3 regions of the Ureibacillus sp. FSL K6-2830 genome follow, and region 1 is predicted to be linked to each of the others. Evidence: riboswitches for the same ligand, from Rfam matches in the RefSeq annotation. Region 1 holds a riboswitch; each other region holds the start of a gene.
What was found. A riboswitch is a leader RNA that binds a small molecule or an ion and turns the genes downstream of it on or off. The one in region 1 is predicted to bind thiamine pyrophosphate.
Positions count from the first base shown of each region.

Region 1 (3,205 bases):
CTCTTTTAACGAAAGCCCCTTACCTAAATTTGCTGTAATAGCTGCAGAAAAAGTACACCCTGTTCCATGGGTATGTTTCGTGTTAATTCGTTTTGATTTTAATTGGAAGGAAGAGCCGTCTTGAAAAAAGACCGTATCAACAGCAGATGGACCTTCAAAATGTCCGCCTTTCATTACTACACAATTAACACCAAGTTGCAAAATCTTTGCTGCTGCTTGTTGAATGTCATCTGCTGTTTCAATTTTCATACCTGTGATTGTCTCAGCTTCTGGAATATTAGGCGTTAATACGGTTGCTATTGGCAATAATTCATTTTTCATCGCTTGTACGGCCTCTTCTTGCAATAACGCTTGCCCACCTTTTGCAATCATCACTGGATCAACGACTATTTGAATATTTTTATCTATTAAATTTTTTGCAATCGTTTTAATAATATCTGCAGAAAATAACATACCTGTTTTTAATGCTTTCACTTCAAAATCTTGTAAAACCGTATTCAATTGTTGTTCCACAAATTCAGCCGTTGCAGGATAAATACCTTCTACGCCTAATGTATTTTGAGCAGTCAATGCGGTAATAACAGATGTACCAAAAACATTTAGCTCCTGAAATGTTTTTAAATCCGCTTGAATGCCAGCTCCCCCGCCGCTATCTGAACCAGCAATTGTCAAGACAATATTCATAGTTATTCACCTCTTGAAATTTGATGTAATCCATTTATTATTTCAACTTGGAAGGAACCAAGGTATTTTTCTTTCGACGCATTTTCAGCGACTTTTTTATAGTCAGCTAATACATTTCGAATATTTTCAAGTTTTCCTCCATCCAACGTTAATGCTGCAGCACAAATAGCACTTAATAAACAACCTGTTCCTGTTACTTGAGTCATTAACTCATGGCCACCACTAACTTGATAGTGTTCTATTCCGTCAGTCACGAAATCTTCTTTTCCAGAAACAGCAATAATTGCACCATACTTTTGAGCAGTTTCCTTAGCAACATTGGTAATATCCATTTCTCCTTGTCCGCTATCAACTCCTTTTGCTTGCCAATTAATTCCTGCAATTGCTGCTAATTCACCAGCATTACATCGGATTAAATCAAATTTAATCTCTTTTAATAAATTTTTTGCAGTTTCTTTACGATATGTTGTAGCCCCCGCTCCGACAGGATCAAGTACGACAGGAATATTTAGTTCATTTGCTTTTTTCCCAGCTAATATCATTGCTTCTACGGAATTTTTATTTAATGTTCCAATATTAATTAATAATCCGTTTGCAATAGCGACCATGTCTTCTACATCCAATGGCTCATCTGACATAACTGGTGAAGCTCCAATTGCAAGCAAACCATTTGCAGTAAAATTCGTTACAACGGTATTTGTAATACAATGAATTAATGGATTTTTTTTTCTTATTTTGATTAAGCTCATATATATCCTCCTATAATTGTAAAAATTTATGTAAAGAAAAAGCTCCTTTGCACGGCGCAAAAGAGCTTTGAAAATAGAACACAATCTTTCATTGCTCCCTACGACAGTGCTAACTGCATCAGGTTCTAAGGGTTAGGTGATATCACCTTCTCAGGCACTTAGGCCACCCCTGCAATTATCATATGAAATAAAAAAACTCTCCAAGTTTGGAGAGCAACAATACACATAATCATCATTCATACGATAAGGTATTTTGCTCCCTACGGCAGTACTAGCTGCATCAGGTTCTAAGGGTTAGGTGATATCACCTTCTCAGGCACTTAGGCCACCCCTGCAAAATTTAATAATTTTTTAGTTGTTATGAAAATTATAACACATTTTCATTTTATTTTTTCAAATAATTTAATAGAATTTAAAAAGATTGCTAGATAAAACAGCTAAATCACTTAAATTCTAGATTGAATGTCACAAGTTTTTCTCGATTAATCTAACTCTATTTTTCCTTCAATTATGGTATTATTCAATGCTTGAGTTGCTAATCGATCGACTTCTTCATTCCCTTTTCGCGAAACTAATTTAAATTCAGATTTGATTCCTAGTTGATTTAATTTTTCATCAATTTTATTCGCCCAATTTGTTAATTCTTTTTCATAAATAGGCCATTCTCCACTCATTTGATTAATAACAACCTGTGAATCACCAATGAATCGAACAGTTTGATGATGAACGCCTATCACTTCTAACTCTAGAATACTTCCGTATAATGCCGCATATTCCGCTTCATTATTAGATCTTAAGCCAAGTTGCATTAAATTTTTTCTAGTTCGATAAGATTTTCCGTTTTGTTCAAAATATATGGCAAATCCTAAACCGGCTTTTTGACTTTCTAAATCATAACCACCATCAAAATACACTGTCACATTGGATGGCTCAGTTTCGATTTCCTTTAAATATTTTTTTATTTCTTTAACAGACCATGTACTGTCATATTGATCAATAAAGGTCATATGTTTTACTTTTCCGGTTTTCTTTAATTCTTCTGCAATCAATAGGGCTTGAACTGGCGGCATTTCATCTGATCGAAAAGTTGTTTCCAATCCTTTATGATGATACGTCCATTCAATGGTTATTTTCATGAATAGAACCTCCCTGTTCCTGTTTCCTTCAACAAATCGATATGTGCATTAATGTAGGCTTTGGTTTTTAATTTTTTTTATGAAATGTAAACGAACATAACGAAACTTCAATCGCTTAATTCGATTATACATGATACGAAAAAATGAGCGGATGTTTGAATAATCTTCAATGAGATCAAGAATGACATGTTCAATCATAATGAAGAACCATAATGTAAGGAAAAGAACAAGGATTACACCATCAAATAATTTTGTGACTATCAAGTAATATGAATAGAAGAAGTATTTAATCGTTATAAAGATGAAGCTAACTGTGATGATAACTATTGGAATATATCGAAACAACAAAGTTTTTTTTGTGAAAACCATAAGGAGAAAACTTACAATACAACAAATCAAGACAAATATTACAGTTAACATATTAATAATCATTCAATTCACCTCACTATGCAACTGGATGAAGGAAATTACCACTTTTTTAGTTATTTTTTTCCTTTAATAACAAAAATATTCAATAACGTGAGGCATTTTTAAAACAGTAATCATAAAACGATTTATGTGCTTAATTAACACAAAAAGGAGCGATACCGCCCCTTATTCTTTAACCATTTAAAAAATTCAAAATAATCAACCTGT
Region 1 is NZ_JBBOQR010000001.1:48,720-51,924, forward strand. It holds gene thiD (bifunctional hydroxymethylpyrimidine kinase/phosphomethylpyrimidine kinase) at 1-684, opposite strand, end outside; gene thiM (hydroxyethylthiazole kinase) at 687-1,433, opposite strand; TPP riboswitch at 1,512-1,614, opposite strand; TPP riboswitch at 1,674-1,776, opposite strand; gene NSU17_RS00240 (reverse transcriptase-like protein) at 1,916-2,569, opposite strand.

Region 2 (3,205 bases), 2.1 Mb from region 1:
AAGAGGAAAAATGGTTGAATAATCAAGCGGCCATTCTTGCGAAGAGTCTCCTGCCTGGAATGCCTTGCCCTGTTTGCGGTAGTACGGTACACCGAATCGAACATACAGCATCAACTGAAACCGTTAATCAAACGGAATTGAAAAAACTGAAAGCAACATTAGATGAAGCTCAGCAAAAGAAATTTGCTGTTCAAGGGAAATTAGAATCGAAACGACATCAATTACAAGAAATAGAACAAAAATTAATGCAATATCACGCGCCATTAAAAGAATATCAAAAATATGTTCATCAATTACAAGATATAAATATTGCTATAAAAGAAAAAGAACGTCAAAAAGAAATACTTACATTAAATAAAAAACAAATAAAAATTCTGCAAGATGAAAATGCACAATTAGTTCATTTTCGTAAGGAAATCGAACGTCAGTATCATGAAAAACATGAACAATACACGCAGAATAGTACGATTTTAGAACAACAAAAAAAATTAATACCAGAAGAGATTAAAGACCTTTCCCAATTACAAGTTGCACTTCAACAAGCAATCAGCAATAAGCAACAATTAAAACAATCTTGGGAAACAGCCCAAAAGCAGTATCAGGAAGCTAACAAACAAGTTGTAATGAATGAAGAGGCATTTAAACAAATAACTGAACAAGTGAAACATATTCAAGTAAAATGTCAACAATCAAAGGAAAATTTCCATTCAGCTCTTCTACAAGCAAGGTTTACATCGACGGAAGATTTTCTACTTGCTAGACGTCCAGAACAGGAAATTGAAGCTTTACAAATGCAATATGATAATTATTCAAAGGAGCTTCATTCTTTACAAGTGCAAGTGAAAGAGGAAGCAGAAAAATTAAAAGATAAAGAAAAGGTCGATTTAACAGAAGCTGAAAAAGAATTGGAAGCGTTGCAGTTTAATTATGAAAAAGCATTAGATGAATTAAACTACTCGAAAGCTTGTGAAAAACATTGCATCGACTTTGCAGAGAAGCTTGAAAGACTTGCCAATAATATATTTCAAATGGAAGAAAAATCGAATCAAATCATAGATTTATATAATTTACTTCGTGGACACAACAGCAAAAAAATTTCCTTTGAACGCTATGTACAAATGGGGTATTTAGAGCTCATTACAGAAGCAAGCAATCTTCGTTTGAAAAATTTATCGAACGGTCAATATTATTTGCAAGTTTCTGACCGATTGGAGTCCTACGGTAGGCAAAGTGGATTAGGATTAGATGTATATGATGCATACACTGGACAAGCAAGAGATGTAAAAACTTTATCTGGCGGAGAGAAATTTAATGCTTCGTTAAGTTTAGCACTAGGAATGGCGGATGTGATTCAAAGCTTCCAAGGAAATGTTCAAATCGAAACAATGTTTATTGATGAAGGTTTTGGCTCCCTTGATGAAGAATCGTTGATGAAAGCAATTGATACGCTCATTGAACTACAAAAATCCGGCCGAATGATAGGGGTTATTTCTCATGTGGAGGAATTAAAATCGGCAATGCCTGCTATATTACAAGTAGAAAAATTAAAAGAGGGCTATAGTAAAACATCCATTATATTAAAGTAAATAATGAGGTTGCAATCTTCATATAATTTGATAAAATGACATTATTCCCAATAGAATATAAGATTTGTACCACAAGGGGTGCTGATGAAGTCAGCTGAGAGTGTGCCGGATGCACTAACCCTTAGAACCTGTAAGTTAGTACTTGCGTAGGGATGTGGATAGAAACCGAAACAAAGACGTCTCGGCTCTGTCCGGACGTTTTTTATTTTGTAGTTTTCTATCCTTCTCTCAAGTTCTATAAACGAAGAGAAAGGAGATAATTGAATGAGAAACCAAAAATTATTATGGATGGTTGAAATTGCGATTTTTGCTGCAATTGGTTATGTGTTAGACCAATTGAAATTTTCTATTTGGGCGCAGGGTGGATCCGTTAGTTTAGTAATGCTGCCTATTATTTTAATCGCTATTCGTTGGGGACTATCTGCAGGACTTATGACTGGATTGATTGTAGGATTATTGAACATGACAATTAATCCTTATATTGTCCATTGGGCTCAAGCATTGCTTGATTATGTTTTTGCATTTACTTTCGTAGGATTTGCGGCAATTGTTCGTAAACAAGTGTTAGATGGAGTATCAGAAAATCGTAAAAATAAAATTGCATTATTTGTTATCATCGGAACAATTATTGGCGGTTTGTTGCGCTTTATTTGTCATACACTTGCAGGAGCTATTTTCTTCAAAGAATATGCAGGCGATCAAAATGCCTGGATTTATTCTATCGGGTATAATGGTTCATATATGGTTCCGGCTATTATTTTAACTGCAGTTGCAGCGGTGCTCATCTTTACTGCAAGCCCAAGATTGATAAAAAAAGAAAATTGATTACAATTGTGAATTAAAATAAAAAGCGAATTGGGAGACAATATTGTTTTCCTAATTCGCTTTTTTATGGATAAATTTTTATACGTTTATCTAATTTTACCTACAATCCATTTCCCAAAAGGTAAATACGAAATGCATTTTGAAATGGTAATGGCAACGATTACCGTTGATATCATCATTGCTAAAATTGCTAGATAACCATTGTTGAAAAATGATACAAAGTACTTTGCGGTTAATGATAGTATGTTCCAATGAATTAAATAAATCATAAATGCATACTTGCTAATAATTCGAATAATTTTAAAAGATGGAATCAGTTGTCCATAGGCTAAGATCATGCTTGTTATTCCAACGACAAAAGGAATCAAATCCATCCTTCTAGAATGTATTTCAACCATACCGAATTTATAGCCATACCAAATATAAAGAGCTGATAGTGCCGTGAAAATTACAGTGAAAATGCGATATTTTTTCAATAGTGGCTGAATTTTTTCATAATTTGCACCGATTATGAATGCGATTACAAAATAAACGAACCAAGCTGTTCCATACAATTTTTCATACTTCATATTTTCTTGAAAGAATGGATATGGTAAATCAAAAATTCGATGCTGCAGAAAATACAACAATGCACATAAAGGTAACACGACAAAAGATGGCCATTGAAATTTAATCATTAGCCAAAACAATAGATACAATTGAAGAATAACTAAAACAAACCAACCTACAAATTCACCTAGAACGATATTGTTATAAAAGGTTTGCCAAATTAGACCATTTTGGTAGTTATATTC
Region 2 is NZ_JBBOQR010000001.1:2,193,624-2,196,828, forward strand. It holds gene NSU17_RS10755 (SMC family ATPase) at 1-1,586, shown strand, start outside; TPP riboswitch at 1,651-1,756, shown strand; gene thiT (energy-coupled thiamine transporter ThiT) at 1,851-2,411, shown strand; gene NSU17_RS10765 (acyltransferase family protein) at 2,498-3,205, opposite strand, start outside.
Region 2: another riboswitch for thiamine pyrophosphate. It lies ahead of thiT (energy-coupled thiamine transporter ThiT); the one in region 1 lies ahead of thiM (hydroxyethylthiazole kinase).

Region 3 (3,205 bases), 1.3 Mb from region 1:
TAAAACTAAATCATGTCGAGTTACATTTGCAATTTCTACTATTTCATTTATTAATTTCTTATTATGCATTAAATGTTGTCCTAAAAAATTGGGTGGTTCACTTCTTCGATGTTTACGATTTTTAGTCATTAATTCTTCTTCCTTTCTAAAAAAATCACAAGCATCTGCTTGCGATTTAGAGCAAATGGAAGAAGATCCGCCCTCATTCGTTTGGAATAACATATTGACAAGATAGGCATCAAAAAAGGACTTGTACTTAGGTGTAGTACAAATCTATCGAAAGAAAGTGAAATTCCTTAATAATAGAAAAAAGGCAGAAATAATCTGCCTTCGGAAATGACGTTATTAACCCATTAATTAATATCAACCATAAATAGTGATATTACAAAAATGTGGTTCAAAAATGAAAAATGAAGATTATTAAAAAAGGACAGACTACTCCCATTTACTCTGCCGTTCACAAGCAGAGCCTTTGAACATATTCAATTCATTAGTTCAAAGTTGGGAAACGTAGTCTCATTGAGTGTGTCACTTTTTTAATAATCCTCCTTTAATGATGAATACAAAAACAGTATATTGGTCCTGAATCAAATTGTCAAATGGAACTATTGGGGACAGTCTATGTGTTCGAACCTAATGATAAATATGATTTGTTTGACGAATGCGAAAGTTTATTAACTGAATCATGAAATATAGAATCATAAGAAATGAAATTTATATGCCAATATTTCAGTATATACATGCTAATCAATCTTCCAATGTTTTAATCATGATCAAGTCCGTTTGTTCTTCATCCCCCATATAAAAGGAGTGAAATCCTTTTTGAACAAATCCCATTTTCTTATAAAAACCAATTGCATTTTCGTTCTTTTCCCAAACCCCAAGCCAAATTTTCTTTTTATTCCATTCTTTTGCAACTTCCATTGTTTTATTTAGCAAGGCTTTTCCAAGTCCATGCTTCTGAAATTTCTCTCGAATATAAATTCTTTCAATTTCAAGGAATTCATCGCCCATTTTTTCCGTCTGAGCATCATCACTATTGACTTTTAAGTAGCCAGCCAATTCATTTTGGTAATAGACAAAGAAAAATTGTGAATGAATATTGGATAGCTCTTTCTCTAATTGTTTTAGATTAAATGCCTTTTCTAAATATACTTTCATATTTTCAGGCGAATTTTGATCTTTAAATGTGTAATAAAACGTTTCAATGCCCACTTCTTGTAATGTGTGCAAATCTTCAAGGGTACATGTTTTTATTTTAATTGTCATAGTGAACATCTCTCCTCATATCAATAATTTCGTTTGTTTCCCTTCTTAACGTATTCCCAATCTTTTTCAACATTTTTTCTTACCCGCTCTAAAAGATTGAATAATGTTTCCACTTCTGCTTCAGATAATCCTTGTAAAGCTACAGCGTTAGAATGATCATGTTCTCTTATTAAAAACGGATAAACATTATTGCCTTTCTCGGTCGCATAGAGTTTCTTAATTTTTTTATTTTGTGGATCCTCTCGCTTTTCAACAAATCCGTTCATTTCTAGTTTTTTTATGGCGCGTGATGCAGTTGTCCGATCCACTTTGATCATTTCAGCCAACTTTTCTTGAATAATTCCCGGGTTCTCACATATTCGTACAAGGTACAAATACTGACCTTTTGTTAAGTCATATTCTTTAAACTCGATATTACTGATTGAATCTAGTGCTCGTGCTATCATCCCGATTTCACGAAGAACTTCTTTCATAATGAACCCCTCTCATTTTGTTGTAAATGCAATATTTTTAGTTCATTATACTCAACTTTTGTTGCATTTACAATAAAAAATAAAACCAATTGAATATCTACATAATCTTAGGATGAAAATTCAAAAAAATTTGCAATCTTTCACAAGAATAAGTAGACTTTATATTGAAACTGAATATATTAACCGGGGGCTTGCGGAAGCAGGCTGAGAGTACGACTAATCCGTCGTTGACCGTTTGAACCTGATTTGGATAATGCCAGCGCAGGGAGTGTAGTAAGTCGAATTATGCACTTTGCTTAGGCAGGGTGCATTTTATTTTGGAAAGGGTGAAAACCGATGACGCAGCATCGAGAAATCATAGAGGAACTTTCTCAATTTATAAAAAAGAATCAAGCTTCAGAAGAAGAGTTTAATAACTTAGCTTTACGTATTTTTAATTATCAATACAAACATAATCTTCCCTTTCAAACATTTTGCCGTCAAAAAGGAAAGACACCGCGGCTTGTGAAAAATTGGCGAGACATTCCTTATGTGCCGATGAGTGCCTTTAAAGAGGTTCCATTGACATGTTCAGATCCAGAGGCAGCGGTTAGAGTCTTTATGACAAGCGGAACAACCCAAGGAAAACAAGGCAAACACTTTCATTCCACTCTCGAAATCAGAGAACTTTCCATGATTATCAACTTTAAAGAACGGTTTATGAAAGAAACAAATCGCATCCGCATGGGAATTTTGTTTCCAACTGAAGAGAAAATGCCGCACTCATCCTTAGCCCATTATTTAGCTCTTGTCATGAAAGAGTTTGGCACAGAGGACAGCTGCTATTTATTAAAAGAGAACGGCGTACATATTCAAAAAATCATCAGTGAGTTGGAACATGCCGAAAAAACAGGAGAACCATTTGCTTTGCTCGGAGCAAGTTTCAGTTTTGTTCATTTGTTTGAGGAATTGGAGCGTTTAGGAAAAACGTTTAATCTGCCGAAGGGAAGCAAAATTCTTGATACTGGTGGTTATAAAAATAAATCAAAGGAATTAGATTTAAATGAATTTTATCAGTTGCTTGAAAGATATTTCGGTGTAGATAGAAGCAATTGTATTAATATGTACGGCATAACAGAGCTAAGCACGCAATTTTATGATGATGGCAATGAGGTCGTTCCATCTATAAAAACTGGACCTAGTTGGATTCGTACGAGAGTCATCAATCCGTTAACAGGTGAAGAGGTTCCAGAAGGAGAACGTGGTGTTTTAGTTCATTATGATTTAGCGAACTTTAATTCCGTAATGGCGGTTGCTACTGAGGATGTAGGAATGGCGGTTGATGAAGGATTTTATCTGTTCGGTAGAGTTCAAGGTGCCGAGGTAAGGGGATGCTCGCTAGCGGTAGAAGAGTTTATTCAATTGGCGAAAGGAACAGCACAATGAGAATAACAGCTGGATATATTCCAAATATCGGAGAAACG
Region 3 is NZ_JBBOQR010000001.1:1,318,256-1,321,460, forward strand. It holds gene erm (23S ribosomal RNA methyltransferase Erm) at 1-129, opposite strand, end outside; gene NSU17_RS06500 (GNAT family N-acetyltransferase) at 748-1,269, opposite strand; gene NSU17_RS06505 (MarR family winged helix-turn-helix transcriptional regulator) at 1,290-1,742, opposite strand; TPP riboswitch at 1,916-2,027, shown strand; gene NSU17_RS06510 (LuxE/PaaK family acyltransferase) at 2,079-3,167, shown strand; gene NSU17_RS06515 (acyl-CoA reductase) at 3,164-3,205, shown strand, end outside.
Region 3: another riboswitch for thiamine pyrophosphate. It lies ahead of NSU17_RS06510 (LuxE/PaaK family acyltransferase); the one in region 1 lies ahead of thiM (hydroxyethylthiazole kinase).